DNA from 2 places in the Actinoplanes sp. L3-i22 genome. Region 2 is predicted to be linked to the other one. Evidence: riboswitches for the same ligand, from Rfam matches in the RefSeq annotation. Region 2 holds a riboswitch; the other holds the start of a gene.

Region 1 (10,385 bases), 2.5 Mb from region 2:
GACGACGTGTCGGCACTGGACGCCGACGCCGTGGTGGTCGCGGCCGGCTGCGGCACCGCGGCGCTCACCGGGCTCCCGATCCGGCCGGTCAAAGGCCAGGTCCTGCGGCTCCGCGGGGAGCCCGGACTGCTGACCCACGTGCTCGACGGGGCCGCCGACGGCCGGCACGTCTACCTGGTCCCGCGCGCCGACGGCGAGGTGGTCGTCGGCGCCACCCAGGAGGAGCGGACCGACCGTACGCCCACCGCCGGCGCCGTCCACGACCTGCTGCGCGCCGCCCTCGACCTGGTCCCGGGCCTCGCCGAGCACGAGCTCACCGAGGTCACCGTCGGGCACCGGCCCGGCACCCCGGACAACGCGCCGATCCTCGGCCGGCTCCGGGACGGCGTCTTCGTGGCCGCCGGGCACTACCGCAACGGGGTGCTGCTCGCCCCGATCACCGCGCGGCTGATCGCCGACCTGGTGCTCACCGGGACGGCCGACCCGATCATCGACGACTTCACCCCCGGGAGGTTCGGATGCGCCTGATCGTCAACGGCCGGCACCAGACGCGGCCGGAGTCCTGCTCGGTGGCCGTGCTGGTCGCCGAGATCACCGACGCGCACCGCGGGGTCGCGGTCGCCGTGAACGGCTCGGTCGTGCCGCGCTCCACCTGGGCGCAGGTCGACCTGACCGACGGCGACGCGGTCGAGGTGCTCACCGCGGCCCAGGGCGGTTGATCATGAGCGGGATCATCGTCGATGACGCGGGCGTGCGGGGTGCCGCGGACATTTCGGACGCGGGATCGGGCGGGCTGCTGCCGGCGAACGGGCTGATCCTCGGGACCGGCGGGGCGAACAGCCTGGCCGCGCTCGAGGAGGCGATCGTCGCCTCCGGGACCGACCTGGTCACCGTCGCGCTGCGCCGGGTCGAGGCGGCCGGGCCCGGGCTGCTGCCGATGCTGGACCGGCTCGGCGTGCGGATCCTGCCGAACACGGCCGGCTGCTTCACCGCCGGCGACGCGGTCAAGACGGCCCGGATGGCCCGCGAGGCGTTCGGGACGGACCTGATCAAGCTGGAGGTGATCGGCGACGAGCGGACCCTGCTGCCCGACGGCGTCGAGCTGCTCCGGGCCGCGGAGGTGCTGGTCGCGGACGGGTTCACGGTGCTGCCGTACACCACCGACGACCCGATCCTGGCCCGTCGGCTGGCCGACGCGGGCTGCGCCGCGGTGATGCCGGCCGGCTCGCCGATCGGCTCCGGCCTGGGCATCGCCAACCCGCACCACATCGAGCTGATCCGGCAGAACGTCGACGTCCCGGTGGTCCTGGACGCCGGCATCGGCACCGCCTCGGACGCCACGCTCGCGATGGAGCTGGGCTGCGACGCGGTGCTGGTGGCCAGCGCGATCACCCGGGCCGACGAGCCGGCGGTGATGGCCGCGGCGATGCGGCACGCGGTCGAGGCCGGGCGCCTGGCCCGCCGGGCCGGACGGATCCCGCGCCGCTTCCACGCACTCGCGTCCACTTCGGACGACGGGATCCCGGTGTGGTGACCCCCGGCGGGCTCGTCGTGCTCACCGATCGGCGGTCCGCTGCCGGGCCGCTGGTGGAGACGATCGCGGCCGCCGTACGCGGTGGCGCCGCCTGGATCGTGCTCCGCGAACGTGACCTCCCCCGGGACCAGCGCCTCCAGCTGGCCGAACAGCTCCGCTCGGTGGTGCCCGCCGGCCGGCTGATCGTTTCCGGACCCGACCCGCTCGGCGGGACCGCGGTGCACCTGGCCGCGGCGGATCCGGTGCCGGCCGGGGTGCCGCTGGTCGGGCGGTCGTGGCACGGCACCGAGCCCCGGTCCGATGTGGACTACGTGACGCTGTCGCCGATCTACCCGACCTCGACCAAGCCGGGGTACGGCCCCGCGCTCGGTGCCGCCCGGGCCGCCGAGCTGGCCGGGGACCTGCCGTGGCTGGCGCTCGGCGGGGTGGACTCGGCGGCCCGGGCGGCCGAGTGCGCGGGCGCGGGCGCGGCCGGGATCGCGGTGCTCGGAGCGATCATGCGGGCGGCGAATCCGGAGCGGGTGGCGCGCACGCTGGCCGGCTCGTTCGGCGCCGTGGCGGTGGGCGCGTGACGCCGCCGGTGGTGCTGACGATCGCCGGGTCGGACTCCGGCGGGGGCGCCGGGATCCAGGCGGATCTCAAGACGTTCGCGGCGCTGGGGGCGTACGGGACCTCGGTGCTCACCGCGATCACGGCGCAGAACACGCTCGGGGTGACCGGGATCCACCCGGTGCCGGCGGAGGTGGTGGCCGCGCAGCTCGACGCCGTGCTCAACGACTTCGAGGTGGCGGCGGTCAAGGTCGGGATGATCGCCGATCGGGCCGTGGCCCAGGTGATCGCGGATCGGGCCGCCGACCTGCCGCATCTGGTGGTGGATCCGGTGCTGGTGGCCACGTCGGGCAGCCGGCTCGGGGCGGCGTCGGTGGTGGCGGTGCTCATGCCGTACGCCCAAGTCGTGACGCCGAACCGGCAGGAGGCCGGCGCCCTCGCCGGACGCCGGGTCGAGACCACCTCGGAGATGGCCGCGGCAGCGGCGGAATTGGCCGCGACCGGGCCGCGCGCCGTGGTCGTGACCGGCAGTGAGCTCGCGGTCGACGTGCTCTGGCACGGCGGCGTCGTCACCGAACTGCACGGGGAATCCGTGCCGACACCGAACAACCACGGGTCGGGGTGCACGTTCTCCTCGGCGATCGCGGTGCGGCTGGCCATGGGTGATGCCGTTCCGGACGCGATCGCCGCGGCCAAGGAGTACGTGACCGGGGCGCTGCGCGGCGGCGCCGGGTGGCAACTGGGCGCCGGGCCCGGGCCGCTCGACCACTTCTTCGTCCGTTAAGAACCCCCGGAGATGTCCGGCGGATCCGTGCTGCCATTTTCCGCCGGTTTTATACCTATTTAGGAGGAAGCATGAGGCGCAAGGTCTACGTGGAGGGCTCCCGTCCGGAGATCCGCGTGCCGTTCACCGAGGTGGTGCTGACCGGCGACATCCCGCCGGTCCGGCTCTACGACACCGCCGGCCCGGGCAGCGACCCGTCACAAGGCTTGCCCGAGCTGCGCAAGCCGTGGTGGGACGGGCGAACCCAGCTCGCCGCCGCGCGGGCCGGGGACATCACGCCGGAGATGGAGTTCGTCGCGGTCCGCGAGGGCTGCACGCCGGAGCTCGTCCGCGACGAGATCGCCGCCGGGCACGCGGTGCTGCCGGTCAACCGCAAGCACCCGGAGTCCGAGCCGATGATCATCGGGACGAAGTTCCTGGTGAAGGTCAACGCGAACATCGGCACCTCGGCGGTCACCTCGTCGGTCGCCGAAGAGGTGGAGAAGCTCACCTGGGCCACCCGGTGGGGTGCGGACACCGTGATGGACCTGTCCACCGGCCCGCGGATCCACGAGACCCGCGAGTCGATCGTCCGGAACTCACCGGTGCCGATCGGGACCGTGCCGATCTACCAGGCCCTCGAGAAGGTCGGCGGGGATCCGCTCAAGTTGTCCTGGGAGCTGTTCCGGGAGACCGTGATCGAGCAGGCCGAACAGGGCGTCGACTACATGACGATCCACGCGGGCGTGCTCCTGGAGTACGTCCCACTGGCGGCCGAGCGGGTCACCGGCATCGTCTCGCGCGGCGGGTCGATCATGGCGGCCTGGTGTCTCGCCGGGCACCGGCAGAACTTCCTCTACACGCACTTCCGCGAACTGTGCGAGATCTTCCGGGAGTACGACATCACGTTCTCGCTCGGCGACGGGCTGCGCCCCGGCTCGATCGCGGACGCCAACGACGAGGCCCAGTTCGCCGAACTGCGCACGCTCGGCGAGCTGACCCACATCGCCTGGGAGTACGACGTCCAGGTGATGGTCGAAGGGCCCGGCCACGTCCCGATGCACAAGATCAAGGAGAACGTCGACCTGCAGGTGGAGCTGTGCGGCGGGGCGCCCTTCTACACCCTCGGGCCGCTGACCACCGACATCGCGCCCGCCTACGACCACATCACGTCCGCGATCGGGGCCGCGATGATCGGGATGTTCGGGACCGCGATGCTCTGCTACGTGACGCCCAAGGAACATCTCGGGTTGCCGAACAAGGAGGACGTCAAGGCCGGGATGATCGCTTACAAGATCGCGGCCCACGCGGCGGATCTCGCCAAGGGGCATCCCGGGGCGCAGGACTGGGACGACGCGTTGTCGCACGCGCGGTTCGAGTTCCGCTGGGAGGACCAGTTCGAGCTGGCCCTGGACCCGGGGACGGCGCGGGCCTATCACGACGAGACACTGCCGGCGGCGCCGGCGAAGACCGCGCATTTCTGCTCGATGTGCGGGCCCAAGTTCTGCTCGATGAAGATCAGTCATGAGTTGCGGGCGGCGGGGATGAAGGCCAAGTCTTCGGAGTTCGTGGATGGGGGTGGGCGGGTCTACCTGCCTGTTACGCCTTAGTTCTGGGTCTTGTGCCTAGTCTTTCGGGTCTTTCGTCGGGTCTTTCGTCGGGTCTTTTGTCGGCAGGAAATCGAAGACCGGGTCGCGTGAGGCGGTGCGCTTTGCCACGCGCTCCTTGCGGGCCCGGTCCGCTGCGGCCTGGTCCTCCTCGGCCTTGCGGGCGATCGCCTGCTCCAAGACCCGGTTGCGCTCGGCCAGCTCTTCGGCGGCGGTGCGTTGTGCGGTCACGTCTGCGGTTGCTTTCTGCTCGGCGAAGGTCATCGTGGCTTTTCGCTCGGCCAGTTTCTCGGCGGTCTGCACTTCGGTGGCCTGCTGTTCGGCGGCGAGCTCTTCGATGGCTTGCCGCCGGGCGGCCAGGTCGGCGGCGGTCAGCTCGGGGGTGGTCGGCTCGGGGACGGTCAGCTCGGGGGTGGTCGGCTCGGGGATGGTCGGCTCTTTGGCGGCCTCGCCATCAGCCGTGGCAGCCCTCCGGCCGGCGGCGATCTTGCCGGCCTCGGTGGCCGCGCGGGCCGCAGCCGTCTCCCGGCCCGGGATGACCTTGCCGGCCTGCGCGGTCTTGCCGGCCTGCGCGGTCTTGCCGGGCTGGGCGTTCTTGTTGGGCTGGGCGGTCTTGCTGGCGGTTGCTTTTTTGGCGGGCCTGCGTGCGGCGGGAGTGGCCTGCGGCTCCGCTTTCGTGTCCAACTTTGCGGCGGCCTTGGGCGCCGGGTTTGCTTCGGGCGCCGGGCTCGCCTTGGGCGCCGGGCTCGCCTTGGGGGCCGGGCCCGCCTTCGGCGTCGGGCTTGCCTGAGGCGTTGGGCCTGTTTGGGGCGTTGGGCTTGTTTGGGGCGCTGGGCTTGCCTCGGCCTTCGCTGACGCTTCGGCCTCGACGGCGGCGGGCGCGGGCTTGCGGACGCGGGGCTTGCGGCGGGCGGTCGGCTTCGGTGGTCCAGCGGGGCTTTCCGCCGCCGGCTCCTCCTTCGGTACGGCCATTGCCGCGCCGACCTCTGCCGGGGCCGGGGTCTCCGGCGCTTTCTCGGCGAGGGCTTCGGGCTGCGGGTCTGTCTTCCGGACACGTTTGCGCGAACGCCGGGCCGGCTCATCACGGGTCGTAGCAGCGGCTTCAACCACTGCGCTCTCCGCCTTTTCCGACTTCTCCGCTTTTTCAGCTTTTTCAGCTTTTTCTGCGGCGGGCCTGTCCTGCTCGTTCTTCGGCGTCGCTGTCGATCCCCCGGCTTCGGCGATGACCTCAGGAGCTGCCGCCTCGGTCGTTGCCGCCACGAACCGAACCACCGGTGCCGCTACCCGGCGCACGAGAGCCTTCGTCTGGATCACCTGGATCGCGGATGTCTCCGCCCGAGTTGTGGGCGTTTCCCCCGGGTCCGTCGGCGCTTCGGTCTGGGCCGTCTCGTTTGCGGGGATTTCTTCCCGGGGCGCAGGCGGATTGGACTCCGGCTCGTCGTCCGCCGCGAGTTCGCCTTCGACCTCGGGAGCCGACGCGGTGCCTGCCGGCTGCTCGTTTTCGCTCTCGGGCTTGTCGCGTCGATCAGTTTCGGCAGGTAGGTCAGCTACCGCTTCAGGCGTTCCAGCCTGCTCCGGCGTCGGTTCCCCTACCTGCTCGGGCTTGGCCTGCTCGTCGGGCTTATCCGGCTCGGCCTGCGCGGCGGGCTGCTCGGGCTCGGCCTGCGCGGCGGGCTGCTCGGGCTCGGCCTGCGCGGCGGGCTGCTCGGGCTCGGCCTGCGCGGCGGGCTGCTCGGGCTCGACATGCTCGGACTCGGTTTGTTTGGCGGGCCGCTCGGGCTCGACGTGCTCGGGCTCGGTTTGTTTGGCGGGCCGCGCGGACTCGGTCTGTGCGGTGGCCTGCTCGGGCTCGGTTTGTGTGGTGGGCGGCTTCGAGTCGGTTTGGCTGTGGGGTTCGGTTGAGTCGGCTTGTTCCGCGGGCTGTTTGGCGGCGGCTACCGAGGCGATGCCGAGGGCTGCCGACTTCTGGGCGCGGCGGGCGGCCGGGTGGGGCATACCGGCGAGCGGCGGCTTTGCGGTGGCGGGTCGGGCCGGGACGATCCGGTACCGGTAGAGGACCCCGTCATCCCGGACCACGAAATCATCGGCACCGTCGGGGCGGGTCCAGGTAAGGATCATCTGCCCGTACTTCTCGGCCAGCTTCACCAGCGCCGGCACCGACGCCACGGTGACCACCGCCTCGCCCTGCTTACTGGTCATCGGCTCGACCGGCACCAGCAGATGCCCATACCGCCGCTGAATCTGCGCCCGGCTCGCCAAAGGGACATGTCGAAGCGCCGCCAACCCGATCCCGATCGCCCCGGCCACGGCGATCAAAAGCAGCCAGACTGCATACCGTCGAGCTTCGCCGGCGGTCATCAGATCTCGTCCGAGCACGCTGATCTGCCGGGGATAGACCCCTCCGCCGGTTGTCGACCCCGACTGGTCGACAACCAGGCTTGCCGCATTGCTGGTGAGGTTCAACTGCAGTGAGTCGAGCGCGAGTCCCAGCTGGGGTTCGAAGGACGTGCCGTCACCATGCTGAACGTGTGCGGTGACCGAGATGGTGATCGCGCCGAGATCGGCGCCGATCGCCTTGCCCGCTTCAGTAGCCCGTTCTTGTAGCCCATCCAGGTCAAGCGTGACCGTGCCGGTGTATCGATCGGCGGTGAACTGCCGGGGCTGGGACAGCTGGATAGTGGAGTGCCAGCCTCCCTGTGCGACCAGCCGTGCGCCTACGTCGATTCGACCGGGTTTCCCCCGGTACTGCATCTGTAAGTCGACGAACTTGGCGAGCTGCCGATAGATGGGATCGGGGGAGTAGGCGACTGTGCCGTCATAGGCCGCGGAAGGCGTCACCTTCGCGGAGTAGGAGAAGGTCATCGACTCGGCGGCCTCGGAAGTGCTGACTGCGACCTGCGTGGCCGGTTTCAGCCAGCCGAGGACGCCCAGCAGGAGGCCGGCCAGCGCGAACAGTGCGGTGACAACGGCAACGATGCGGAAGACGGGGTGCAGTCGGCCGATGGCTTTGACGACGACTGCGGCAGCCGACCAGGTACCGCCTCCACCTGCCATGCCCGTCGTCCTCTTCTTGCGATGCCCGCGCGCAAGTTGCCTGCGGGTTTTGGCCGTGGCAGCGCCACCGACGAATAGGAATCCGAGCATGCCCAGCGCTGTCGGGCTGAGAAGCGGTCGTAACCAGATTCCGCCGTGGGGAACGTGGAGGACCGGGCGACCGATGAGTTCGTCCGCAGTGGGATGGGTGATGTCGATCGACTGATTGTTGTCGCCTTTGAAGGTATAACCGCCGACACCGTCGCCGCCGATGATCCGGTGCAGGACCTCCGCGCTCTCAGGGCCATGGTATGCGGCTATGTCGCCGACGGAATAGAAATCGGGTTTGGCAAGGATGACGAGGTCGCCCGCGTAGTAGACGGGGTTCATGCTGATGCCGTGCGTCACTACGTAAGAAATGCGATGGGTGCCGACCGCCCACACGCCAAAGGCCGCCATCGCGAGGATGGCGGCCAAGGCGATACGTCGGACTGACTTGGGGATGGTGCCTCCGTCTACGACCCTAGGGTCACTGTAGGGAGGCGGTATCCGCCATATGTCGGTTTCGTGCTACGCCACGGTGATGGTCAGGTCCTTGATGTTGGTCTTGTAACCGGTGGGTGCGGCGTAGGAAGTTCCAACCTTGCAGTTGGAGGTGAAGTTCGCCTGGGTGGCCTGGCAGTAGATGCCGGTGGGCGTGCCCGCCCCGCCGAGGGTTCCGTCAGAGACCAGAGTGACGGCCTTGCCGGTGGGGGTGTCGGAATCGAAGGTCAGCAGGATCTCGGTTACCTGAGAGTTCGACAGGTCGGCGGTGGTGGTGAGCGCGACGGTCATGAGCGTCGCACCCGAAACAGCCTGGTGGAAGGTGCCGCCGAGGTAAGGAGTTGTGGCCACGGTGCTGGCGCCGTAGCCGGTGAAGGCGCTGCTGCCGGCGGCGACGATACCTGCGACCGCGACGCCACCAAGAAGCTGCATCATGTTCCGCATATTGAATCCCCTGTTCGTTCGGTGGTAGCCCAGCCGACCTCGTGGGTCCTGTGGCTTTGCGTCCCCGGCTTGCACCGGGTTTGCCCTTCACGCCGAGCGGACTTCGTTATCCCCTGGCACCGGGTTGTTCGGCCGTGCTGGGGCTCTGGCTAAGGGTTAGCCGGGAGAATTGCTGGTCTGATCTATCGATTCGGGGTGCCTGAGCGCCCGTCGGGTGCTAATGGTTGCGGCTCGGTTGCGGTGGGCCGCGGGGAAAGCGGCACCGACGGCGGGCCGGGTAGGAAAACGGCGCGGCGGCCGTCTTGAGACGACCGCCGCGAGCACGTACCAAATAAGGGTTCAGAGCTTGTAGAAGGTCACGTAGTGATCCGGGGTGAAGTAGGCGACCTTCGTGCTGCGATTGACCACGATCCGGTACGCGTCGCGCGAGGCGCCCTTGGCGCGGGAGTAGACGTCGTACTCGTTGTAGGTGGCCGACGGCAGGTAGCCCTCACGGTTCTGGAAGGTGCCGCCGGTGTAGTTGTAGCTGCCGTACGGCCAGGAGTACCAGCCGGAGCTGAGCGGCCAGCCCAGCGTCTGCCAGCCGGTGAAGGCGGTGCGCGCGGCCGAGCAGCGGCTGATCGTGCACGTGGAGTAGACGGCGGCCTGCGCGGCCGACGGGACGGCGAGCGCGCTGCCGGCCAGCCCGAGGATCAGGGCGAGGCTGAGCAGGACCCGGCGGGCGAGGGGTTGGGGACGGTTCACGTTCGAACTCCGATGCGACTCGGGGATGGGGCCCGGACATCGAGCATCGTGCCTGCCCCGAGCGTCCCGCGGTACCTCCCAGATGCATCATTCCATCGGAGTTTACGAATCTTTTACTGGCCGCCGAGCCCGCTCACCCAATCGACATAATCATTTTCCCGGCCAGGCTTGCGCCCGGGCGCCGGCGGGTACGGCCCGCTGATCGAGGTGGGCTCGACGATCGGTCCGCGCGGTGCGGCGACCCGGGGCTGCTCGGCGGTCATCGCGCCGTTGCGGCCGGCGGCGAAACCGTCGAAGCCGTCGCCGCCTGGCCCCTGACCTGGGCCTGGGCTCGGCGCCGGGGCCTGCGGGGGTGCGGACCGGCGACTCCGCCAGCCGCCCGAGGACGGGTTCGGCTGCTGGCCGGAGAAACGCGGCGGGTTCTCCGGGGCCGGCGCCTGCGGCGGCGGCTGGGTCGGGGTGGGCTGCGGGGGGAACGGCACGCCGCCCCGGAACGGGCTGCCGCTGCCGCCGGAGAACGGGTTGTTCGGGGTGCCCGGTGCGACGCCGATGACCCCGGTGTCGGAGGGCCGGAGCTGGTCCTCGGGGCGCAGCGCGGCGGCCGCGGCGGCCCGCGCGATGGCCGACTGGTTCGGCGCGTCCCGCTTGGGCAGCGGGGCGGGCTCCGGCTCGGCGGGCGCGGCGGCCGGGGCGGTCGAGGCTGCGGCGGCGGGGGAGGAGGCGGCGGCGGGTGCGCCCCGGACGATCGCCGCGAGCACCGAGCCGAGCACGCCGGCGCCGCACGCGGTCATCGCCGACCAGTACGGGTCGTCCTGGAACCCGGCCGCGCCGAGCTCCGGCCCGGCGACCAGGTAGGCCACGGTCAGCAGTGCCGGACCGGCCAGCCCGGCGAGCCCGGCGGCGAGCATCGACAGCCGGCGGCCGCGGGCGACGAAGCCGACGGTCAGGCCGGCGAGCAGCGCCAGGGTCGGCATGGTGAGGAACGTGGTGTGCGCGGTCAGGGCGGACGGGATCAGGCTGCCGCCGAGCACGCCGAGGTGGATCTCCGCGGCGGCGTGGCCGGGGCGCAGCGACGGGCCGACCGAGACCAGCGCGACGACCCACATCAGCACGCTCAGGGCGGCCAGGTTCCAGCGGGCGGCCGGCTTGGCGGCGGCGGCCCAGCCCG
Region 2 (10,385 bases):
TGGCCGACCTGCTGGCCGGGATGAACGACGCGATCCCCGGCCAGGGCATCGACTTCGACAAGCTGCTGCACGTGCTGGCCTGGGTGGTCGTGGTCTACCTGTTCGCCTGGGTGTTCGGCGTGTTCCAGGGCCGGATCACCGCGCGCGTGGTGCAGACCGCCGTCTTCGACCTGCGCAACCAGGTCGAGGCGAAACTGGCCCGGCTGCCGCTGTCGTACTTCGACAAGCAGGCCCGCGGTGAGGTGCTCAGCCGGGCCACCAACGACACCGACAACATCGCGCAGACCCTGCAGCAGACGTTCGCGCAGCTGATCACGGCGCTGCTGACGGTCGTCGGGGTGCTCGGGATGATGTTCTGGATCTCGCCGCTGCTGGCGCTGATCGCGCTGGTCACCATCCCGGTGTCGTTCTTCCTGACCAAGGCCATCGGCAAGCGGGCCCAGCCGCAGTTCGTCGCGCAGTGGAAGGTCACCGGCCAGCTCAACGGGCACATCGAGGAGATGTTCACCGGGCACTCGCTGGTCAAGGTGTTCGGCCGGCAGCACGAGGCCGAGGAGGCGTTCCGGCAGCACAACGACAAGCTGTACGCCTCCAGCTTCCGGGCCCAGTTCATCTCCGGCCTGATCCAGCCGGCCATGATGTTCATCAGCAACATCAACTACGTGCTGGTCGCGGTGGTCGGCGCCCTGCGGGTGACGTCCGGGTCGCTGTCGCTGGGTGACGTGCAGGCGTTCATCCAGTACAGCCGGCAGTTCAGCCAGCCGCTGACCCAGGTGGCCAGCATGGCGAACCTGGTGCAGTCCGGGGTGGCCTCCGCCGAGCGGGTGTTCGCCCTGCTCGACGCGGACGAGCAGAGCGCCGATCCGGCTCCCGTCGATCTTGCGCGGGTCGAGGGCCGGATCGCGTTCGAGAACGTGTCGTTCCGGTACACGCCGGACAAGCCGCTGATCGAGAACCTGTCGCTCGCGGTCGAGCCGGGGCAGACCGTGGCGATCGTCGGGCCGACCGGGGCCGGCAAGACCACGCTGGTCAACCTGCTGATGCGGTTCTACGACGTGACCGGGGGGCGGATCACCCTGGACGGGGTGGACATCGCCACCATGCCGCGCGAACAGCTGCGCGAGCAGATCGGCATGGTCCTGCAGGACACCTGGCTGTTCGGCGGGACGATCGCGGAGAACCTCGCCTACGGCGCGGACTCCTTCGACGAGGCGGCGGTCATCCGGGCGGCCGAGGCCGCGCACGTCGACGGGTTCGTCCGGATGCTGCCGGACGGCTACGAGACGAAGATCGACGAGGAGGGCTCGAACGTCAGCGCCGGTCAGAAGCAGCTGATCACGATCGCGCGGGCGTTCCTGGCCGAGCCGAGCATCCTGATCCTGGACGAGGCGACCAGCTCCGTCGACACCCGGACCGAGGTGCTGATCCAGCGGGCGATGAACACGCTCCGGACCGGACGGACCAGCTTCGTGATCGCCCACCGGCTGTCCACGATCCGCGACGCCGACCTGATCCTCGTCATGGAGGACGGCACGATCGTGGAGCAGGGCACGCACGACGAGCTGATCGCGGCCGAGGGGGCGTACGCCCGGTTGTACTCGGCGCAGTTCGCCTCGGCCGTGGTCGAGATGGACTGAGACAAGCAAACGGGGGCGGCCGTGAGGCCGCCCCCGTTTTTTCGGGTCAGTCGATGCTTACTTGATGGTGATGGTCTTCGTCGCGGAGTAGCCGGCGGCGATGCCCGTCGTGCTGTTGCCGGAGACCAGGGCCCGCAGGGTCAGCTTCGTCTTCGACTTGAAGCTCCACGTGCCCTTGTAGCCGGCCGTGCCGGTCTTGCCACTGGCGACCGTCACCCACTTGCTACCGCTCTTGCGCTGGATGGTGACCGTCTGGCCGCCCGCCTTCGGGTTGCCGACGACCATGGCCGTCAGCTTGCCCTTGGTGGTCGACACGGTGAGCGCCGGCGACTGGGTCAGCTTGACCGTCTTCGCCGCGGAGACCATGCCGTCGGACTTGACCGCGAAGGTCCAGCCCTGGGTGATTGCCCGGGAGACGAACTTGTACTCACCGTTGTCGTCGGCCTTGACCGTGACGTTCAGCGGGGCGAGCTTGCCGGGGAGCGGGGCGCCCCAGAGCTCGACGTCCGCCTTCGGGCCGGCCTTGCCCCAGATGGCGGCCAGGCCGCCGCCCTTGGCCGGACCGGTGACGGTCAGGGTCGGGGCGACCGGGTTCGACATGTCGTCGGACTCGATGGTGACGGTGCCGTTCCAGATGTTGTTGTAGACGCTCGCACCGGCCGGGCCGGGCTTGCCGAGCTTGATCCAGAAGGTCTCGTCCGGCTCCTTCATCTTGTCGTCAATGATCTTGACGCTGATGACGTTGCCCTTGCCGTCCGGCGTGATCATCAGGGTGCCGTGCGACGCCTCGTAGTCCTCGCCCGCCTTGGCCGTGCCGTCCGCGGTCTCCCACGGGACGGTCAGGGTCTGGGTGGTCGAGGTGGCCGAGTTGTCGGCGGTCCACTCCAGGCCCACCGGGACCTCGATGGACTTCTCGTTCTCCTTGATCGAGCCGTCCGGAATGTGGACGGCCGGCGGGAGGTCGCCCGGGTCATCGGTGATCTTGTACGTGCCGGTGCTGACCGGGATGCCGATCAGCGAGGCGGACGACTCGGTCGCGGTGACTCCGAACGTCTCGGTCGGCTCGTCGATGCTGTCCGGCTCGAGGTAGAACTCGGCGATCTGGCCCAGCGTCGGGGTCGCCGCCCCGGCGGTGACGGTCAGTTCGCCGCCGATGAGACCGAGGTTGGCGATGTTGCCCGAGTAGTCGGTGTTGTAGGTCGCGACCTCGTTACCGGTACCGGACCCGGCGGTGGCGAACTTCAGCTTGTACGCCTTCTCCGCGGTGCCGGTGACGGTCGCGTTGACGCGGATCGACGTGCCCTCGGTGCCACCGGTCGAGTTGAAGGTGACCGCAGGCGCGGCGTCGTCGTCCTTGATCGTGAGCGACGCGGTCGACGGAGTACCCGTCGTCACGTTGCTGGAACCCGCGCTCACGACGGGCGCCGGGATCGCGATCGTCTCGTTGCCCTCGTAGACCGTGTCGCCGTTGACCGGGATCACCAGGTCAGCCGTGGTCTGGCCGGCCGGGATGGTCACCACGGACGATGTCGGCTGGGCGTAGTCGCTGGCACCCAGGGCGGTGCCGCCGGCGACGGTGGCTCCCTGGGTCGCCGTGGTTCCCGCACCCACAACGGCGGGAACCGAGAAGGTGAACGAGACGTCCACGTTCGTCGGGCCGCTCAGCGTGACCGGGATCTTCGCCTGGGTGACGCCGGTCTTGCCCTCGTCGACCGTGGCGTCCTTCAGGTTCCAGGTCGGCTTGGTGTCACCGTCGTCGGCGATGGTGAACGCCGTCGTGGAACCCGTCAGCGTGGCGTTCGGGCTGGTCAAGACCAGGTTGAAGGTCTCGTCCGGGCTCTCGTAGTAGGTGTCCCCGATGATCGAGACCGGAATCTTCGCCTTGGTCTCGCCGGGCGCGATCGTCAGCGAGCCGTCCTTGCCGACGTAGTCGGTGCCATTGGTGGCGGTGCCACCGCTGAAGGCGTAGTTGATCTTCACCGGGATCGAGGCGGTGCCGCTCAGCGTCAGGTAGATCCACTTGTCGACGGTGCCGCTGTTGCCCTCGGTCCAACTGGTGGCCGCGACCCCCGTCTCGTTGACCGAGATCGTGGAGGCGGACGGCGGCGTGTCCGCGTCGACGATGGTGCCGCTGGCCGAAACCGGCGTGCCCAGGGTGATGTTCGTCGGGGCGCTCAGGGTGGCCTTGAGGTTCTCCGTGCCCTCGACGACCCCGTCACCGATGGGAACATTGCTTACATTGACGTTGCCCGTGGTCTTGACGAGCACTGTCGAATTGGTGGAGTTGTTCGGGAAGGTCACGCTGCGATTCGTAACGGCGGTGAAGTCGGTGCCGCTGGTCGCCGGGTTCGAGTTGTCCAGAGTGTCGCCGCTCGAGGTGTCGAAGCGGACAGCCGCACCAGCGCGCTGCGTCGGGCCGGAGAGCGAGATCGGGAAGCCGAGCGAGCCGCTCTCGCTGACCGAGCCGCCGCCGGCGACCTTCACGGTCGGCTGCGCGTCGTCGTCGGTGATCGTCACCGGTGCCGTCGCACCGCCCGCGGAGGCCGCGCTGCCACCCGGCGCCTGACCGGTGGTGATGTTGACGTCGAAGCTCTGGTCGTCCTCGTCGATCGCGTCGTCGAAGAGAGTGACCCCGGTGGCACCGCTGCTCGACCCCGCCTTGATCGTGATCGTCGACCCGGCCGGAAGTGCCGTGTAGTCCCGGGTGGAGTCGGTGCCGGCCTGCGCCGCCGCCGGGCCCGCGAGCCGGTCCATCGACGCCACCGGGATGACGACGTCGTGCGCCAGGGTCTGAGCGGATCCCGAAAGGGTGGCGCTCACCCAGGCGGTCGCCTGCGTGGTGACCGCGCTCACGCCCGTGCCGGTCGTGGTCGCGGTCTCCGGAACCGTGCCCGGACCGGTCAGGATGTAGGAGTTGGCGGCGGGGTCCCAGTTCCAGACCGACGCCGTGGTCGAGCTCACCTGCGTGTTGGGCGTCGGCGTGGTGGCGTCGGACCCGGTCAGGGTGATCGTGTGGGCCGCGATGGCCGCGTCGGCGATCGTGTCTACATAGACGGTCACGGAGTTGACGCCGCCGGCCGTGGTCCCGGGGAAGGTGTAGCTGGCGCCGCCCGCGGCCACCCCGACGGTCGGGGTAGCGACGTAGTTGGTGCCCGCGACGCCGTCCCCGGTAGCGGCGAAGGTGATCGCGCCGGAGGACGACGCGCCCGTGTAGGTCGCCGTGAACGCGACCCGGGCACCTTCCCAGTTGTCCGTCAGTGGGGTGATCGTCAGGCCCGAGATGGCGGCGTAGGCCGGCGTGGGGACGAACGCTACTGGAACGAGCGCGGCGGCGGAGGCAGCCACAGCGGCCAGGACAGTGCGGATCCGGGGCCGTCCCCAGAGCGCGAACGGCGCCCGGTCGCGCGGCGCCGCTTGGATTGGTCGATAACGCATTCTCTTCCTGTCTCCTTCGGCGGCTGGGCAACCTCCAGCGGGGAGGCCCCTGGCTTTGCGTCCCCGTCACGGGACGGGGTTGCCTGTTCGGGTACCGCACCTTGGGGCGGTCGGGGCGCCGGTCAACCCGGCCCTCAGCAGCGCAAACACCGGACTAGAGGTCCGTGTGAGGCGGAGCCATCCGTAATCTAACCGGCATATCCGTACCTTTTCGGCGGAACGCCTTTTTCCGGGCAGAGAAACGTTCACGTGCGGGCGAAGATCACGCGAACGGCCGCGGGCGGGTCAGCGGACCCTTACCGAGCGGGACGCCGACGTGCCGCCCAGGATGCCGAGCGACGCGGTCGCGGCGATCACCGCGCGGAACGAGTACGTCGTCCCGGACTTCAACCCCCGCGTCGTCACCGTGAACGTCCCGGCCGCGTTCAGCGCGCCCTTCTCCACGGTCTTCCAGGAGCCGCTGACCAGGCGCTGCACGCTGACGTCCTGCCCGGGCTGGTCCGGGTCGCCGCTGACCCGCAGGGTCACCGCGCCCTTCGCCCCGCTGGTCGCGGTCAGTGCCGGGTCCTGGCGGACCTGCACGGTACGCACCGGCGAGGTGAGCCCGTCGGCCCGCGCCATCAGCCGGTATCCGTTGTTGAGGGTCGGCGCGAAGGTGAACGCGCCCTCCTTGTCGGCCGTCGTGGTCTGCGCCACCCGGAACGTCCCGCCGCTGGTGCCGGCCGCGGCGAGCAGCTCGACCTTGGACCCGGCGCCGGCCTTGCCGCTGATCGCGACCCGGCCGCTGCCGGTGAGGACGGCGGAGCTCAGCGCCAGGGTCGGCACGGTCGCCCGGTCGTTGTCCGCGATGGTCACCGTCGCCTGCGTCCGGGCTCGGACGACGTCGCTCGGGGACGGGTCGCCGAGACGTACGGCAAAGCTCTGGTCGGTTTCTTTCTGTTTGTCGTCGATGATCGGCACGGTGATCGTCGACTGATCGGTGCCGGGCTCGAAGGTGAGCGTGCCGGACGAGTCGGTGTAGTCCTCGTCGGCGAGCGCCGTGCCGGCGACGGTCCGCCAGGGCAGCGTCACGGTCCGTTCGGTGCCGGTGGTGCCCTTGGCGAAGACCAGCGTCACCGGCAGGGTGACCGTGCCGTCGTCCTCGGCCGCGGAACCGTCGGCGATGGTGACCCCGGGCGTCTGGTCGTCCGGGTCGTCGGTGATCCGGTAGTCCGCGCTGACGTCACCGGCAGTGACGGTGAAGCCCTCGGTGTCCTCGTCGACGGTGTCGTCGACCAGACCGATCGTGCCCAGGGTGACCACCGTGCCGTCCGGCGTGCCGCCGGGCAGGCTGAGCGAGCCCAGGCGGTCGTCGTCGTAGTCGCCCGGCTCGGCCGGATCCCCGGTCGCCGAGCCGGCGATCTTCACGGTGCCCATGTCGAGGTCACGCTGCGCGACCCCGGTGACCGTGCCGCGCAGTTCGAGGGTCTCCCCCTCGGCGCCGGTCGCCGGCCGCAGCGTGATCGTCGGCCGGGCGTCGTCGTCGACGATGGTCAGCGACCCCACCTGCGCGGGTCCGGTGGCGTCGCGCTCGCCGGCGGCCAGCGCGACGGTGATCGCCGCGGACTCGTCGCCCTCGTAGACGGCGTCCTGGACGATCGGGACGGTGATCGTGCCGGTCCGGCTGCCCATCGGGATGCGCAGCGTGCCGGCCGGCGCCCGGAAGTCGTCGCCGGTCGCGGTGCCGTTCTGGGTGGTGACGGTGAGGTCGACGTCGTCCTGGGCCGGAACGGTCAGCGCGACGGTGAACGTCGCGTTGCCCGAGCCCTCGGCGGCGGTCCCGCCGGTGACCGAGAAGGTCGGCAGCGGGACGTTCTGGTCGTTGTCGGTGATGGTGATCGTGCTGGTGGCGGTGCTGATCGCGGCGTCGGCCGGGGTGACCGCGGTCGCCTGGACCTGGAACGTCTCGCTGATCTCGTTGCGCAGGTCGTCGACGATCGGCACGCTGATCGTGCCGCCGCTGCCGCCGGCCGCGATGACCAGCGGGTTCGGGGTGGCGACGCCGTAGTCGTTGGCGCTCGCGGTGCCGGCGACGGTCTGGTGGGCGACCGAGACGGACTGCTCGGTCGAGGTGGCGGCGGTGCGGGCCGGGTCGAAGACCAGGCTCACCGGCACGGTCGCGGTCCCGGCGCCCTCGGCGACGGTCACCGGACCCCCGAGGGCCACCGCGGGCGGCTTGTCGTTCGGGTCGTCGGTGATCCGGTACAGCGCGGACACCGCTCCGGCGGCCGGGACGCCGGTGTTGGTCGCGGTGATCTTGACCGTTTCGGTCACCTCGTCGACGGTGTCGTCGGCGAGTCCGAGCGTACGGACGGTGAGCGGCGCGGTCTGGCCGGCGGGCAGGGTGAACGAACCGCCGCCCGGCGTCAGGGTGTAGTCGCTCGGCTCCGCCCCATCCGCACCGTTGGTGGCGTCGGCGGCCGCGGTGAGCGAGTACGTCAGATCGTTCTCGGCCACGCCGGTCGGGGTGGCGACGACGTCCAGGCTGCCGCCCTCGGCGCCCTCACCGCCGTTGAGGGCGATCACCGGGACCGCGTCGGCGCTGTGGATGGTCAGGCCGCGGTCCTGCGCCGCCCCGATCACGTTCAGCTCGGTCGCGGCCGGGGCGACGGTCAGCGTGGCCTGCTCGTCCGCCTCGTACGTATCGTCGTTGTTGATCTCGACCTGCACCGTCGCGGTGGTCTCGCCCTTGGCGATCGTCGGGTGCGCGTCCGAGAGCGTGTAGTCGTCCCAGCCCGGATGTCCGCCCGCGGTGTGCGTGCTGACGTCGGCCATCGTCGCGTCGAAGGTGACCGTCGCGGCGGCCGGCTCGTCGAGCGTGATCGTGTACTGCGCGACGTCGCCCTCGTCGGCGACGACCGGGTCGGAGACGGTGAATCCCGGCGCCGGGGTGTCGTCGTTGGTGATCGTGACCGTGCCGCTCGGGCGGACCAGACCGTCCGAGTTCTGCGGGTTGCTCAGGTCGACGCCGAACGACTCGTCCAGTTCGTAGGCGCCGTCGTCGCCGATCCCGACCTCGATGTCCTTGCTGGTCTCACCCGGCGCGAAGGTCAGGGTGCCGTTCTGCGGGTCGTAGTCGGAGATCGCGTCGGCGCTGCCGTCCGTGCTGCCGCTGCTGGTCTGGTAGTCGACCTGGATCTGCTTCTCGGTGCTCAACGCCGAGCTGTCGCTGAAGTCGAGCGTGACCGGGACGACCGCCGGACCGTCGTTCTCGGCCACCGGCGTGTTCGCCGGGATGGCGATCTTCGGGTCCCGGTCGTCCGGGTCGTCGGTGATCTGATAGCCGCCGGTCACGTCGGCCACCCCGGCCACCGTGTCGTTGTGCACGCTGACCAGCAGGTGTTCGGTCTCCTCGGCGACGGTGTCGTCGAGCAGCGGGACCGTCCGCAGGGTCACCTCGGTGCCGGACGGCGTGCCCGGCGGAAGCGGGAACGTCAGTCCGCTGTCGGTGTAGTCGGCGCCCTCGGCCGGATCGCCCGCCAGCGAGTCCCCGGCGAGGGTCAGCGAGTAGGTCGTCGCGGACTGGGCGGTTCCGGTCACCGTCGCCTTGACCGCGACCGTGCCGCCCTCCGCGCCCTCGGCCGGGATCAGCGTCAGCGTGGGCGCCTGGTCGTCGTTGGTGATCGTCACCGTGCGATCCGCCTGCGCCCCGGTCGCGTTCACCTCGTTGGCGGCCAGCGCGATCGACAGGGTGGCCGTCTCGTCGGCCTCGTAGATCTCGTCGGCGGTGGTCGCCACCTCCACCTCGACCGAGGTCTGGCCCTTCGGGATGGTGAACGTGCCGGCCGGCGCGGTGTAGTCGTCGGCGCTGGTCGTCACATCGGCCATCGCGGCCGTGAAGTGGAGGTCCGCGGGCGCCGCCACGTCCAGGGACACCGTGTAGAAGGTGCTCCCGCCCTCGTTCACCGGCTGCGAGGCCGACACGCTGAAGACCGGCTTGTGCGCGCTGTCGTCGTCGGTGATCGTCACCGTCGTGCCGGCCGGGTCGATCCCGCTCGCGTTGGACGCGTTGGCGAGGCCGACGTCGAAGGTCTCGGACAGCTCGTAGACGGCGTCGTCGATGATCGCCACGGGAACGTCTTCGCTGGTGTCGCCGGGAGCGAAGGTGAGCGTCCCGGTCGCCGCGGTGAAGTCGGTCCCGTCGCCGGCCGTGTCCGGGTCGGTGCCCCAGTCCGCCGTGACGGTCTTCTCGGTGCTGGTCGCGGCGCTGTCGCTGAAGTCGAGCGTGACCGGGACGTTCGCCGTGCCGACGCCCTCCGCGAACGACTGCGGGCCCGGGGCGACGATCACCGGCGGGAGGTCGTCCGGGGCATCGTAGAGCGGGAAGTCGGTGTAGACGTCGGTGACCCCGGACACCGTGGAGTTGTGCACGGTGACGCCGACGAACTGCACGTCCTCGTCCTTGTCGTCGTCCAGGACCGGGACCGACGTGAGCGGCAGGATGCTCCCGGACGCGGTGCCCCCGGGGACCACGACCGTGGCCGGGGTGGCGGTGAAGTCAGCCGGATCGGCGGCGAGGATGCCGCTAGTCGTGCTGGGGGCGAAGTTCAGCGTGTAGGTCATGGCGACCTCGGCGCTGCCCTGCAGGATGCCGATCACCGGCGCCGTGCCACCCTCGTCGCCGCCGTTGGAGGAGACCGACAGCGTGGGCTTCGCGTCGTCGTCGGCGATGGTCACCGCCGTGTCGATCGGGCCGCCGGTCGCGTTGGTCTCGCTCCCGGCCAGGGCGACGTGCAGCGTGGCCGTCTGGTCACCCTCGTACATCGTGTCGGGGGTGGTGTGCAGGTTGATCGCGGCCAGCATGCCACCCTTCGGGATGGTGATCGCGACGTCGGTCAGGTGGTAGTCGTCGTTGTGGGTCGTCCCGTTCACCATCGTCACGTCGAGGTGGACGTCCGCGACCGCGGGCGCGGCCAGCTCCACCTTGTAGACGGCGGAGTCGCCCTCGGGGATCGGGGTGCCCGGCGTGATCACGGTGACCCCGTCGGCCGGCTGGACGCGCTCGACGGTGAAGCCCGGCTTGTTGGCGCTGTCGTCGTCGGTGATCGTCACCGTGGTGACGGCCGGGTCGACATCGGCGCCCTGCGGGTTGCTGAAATTGACGTCGAACGTCTCGTCCAGCTCGTAGAAGGCGTCGTCGATCAGGGCCACGTCCGCCGACTTGCTGGTCTGGCCCGCCGCGAAGGTCATCGTCCCGGAGGTCCCCTGGAAGTCCTCGTCGGGCATGGCGGTACCGGAGTCGGCCGACCAGTTCACCGACACGGTCTTCTCGGT

The links. Region 2 has a riboswitch for cyclic di-GMP ahead of L3i22_RS45385 (Calx-beta domain-containing protein). Riboswitches for the same ligand answer to the same signal wherever they lie in the genome.
Region 1: it holds a riboswitch for cyclic di-GMP, as region 2 does, so the genes downstream of both, L3i22_RS03395 (hypothetical protein) here and L3i22_RS45385 (Calx-beta domain-containing protein) in region 2, are expected to answer to the same signal.

Annotation. Positions count from the first base shown of each region.
Region 1 covers NZ_AP024745.1:703,671-714,055, forward strand. The annotation lists gene thiO (glycine oxidase ThiO) at 1-528, shown strand, start outside; gene thiS (sulfur carrier protein ThiS) at 519-719, shown strand; gene L3i22_RS03370 (thiazole synthase) at 722-1,534, shown strand; gene L3i22_RS03375 (thiamine phosphate synthase) at 1,528-2,106, shown strand; gene thiD (bifunctional hydroxymethylpyrimidine kinase/phosphomethylpyrimidine kinase) at 2,103-2,867, shown strand; gene thiC (phosphomethylpyrimidine synthase ThiC) at 2,939-4,456, shown strand; gene L3i22_RS03390 (DUF5305 family protein) at 4,472-7,963, opposite strand; gene L3i22_RS03395 (hypothetical protein) at 8,057-8,464, opposite strand; cyclic di-GMP riboswitch class I at 8,494-8,568, opposite strand; gene L3i22_RS03400 (ribonuclease domain-containing protein) at 8,813-9,217, opposite strand; gene L3i22_RS03405 (hypothetical protein) at 9,331-10,385, opposite strand, start outside.
Region 2 covers NZ_AP024745.1:10,233,183-10,243,567, forward strand. The annotation lists gene L3i22_RS45380 (ABC transporter ATP-binding protein) at 1-1,637, shown strand, start outside; gene L3i22_RS45385 (Calx-beta domain-containing protein) at 1,695-4,982, opposite strand; cyclic di-GMP riboswitch class I at 5,088-5,166, opposite strand; gene L3i22_RS45390 (Calx-beta domain-containing protein) at 5,358-10,385, opposite strand, start outside.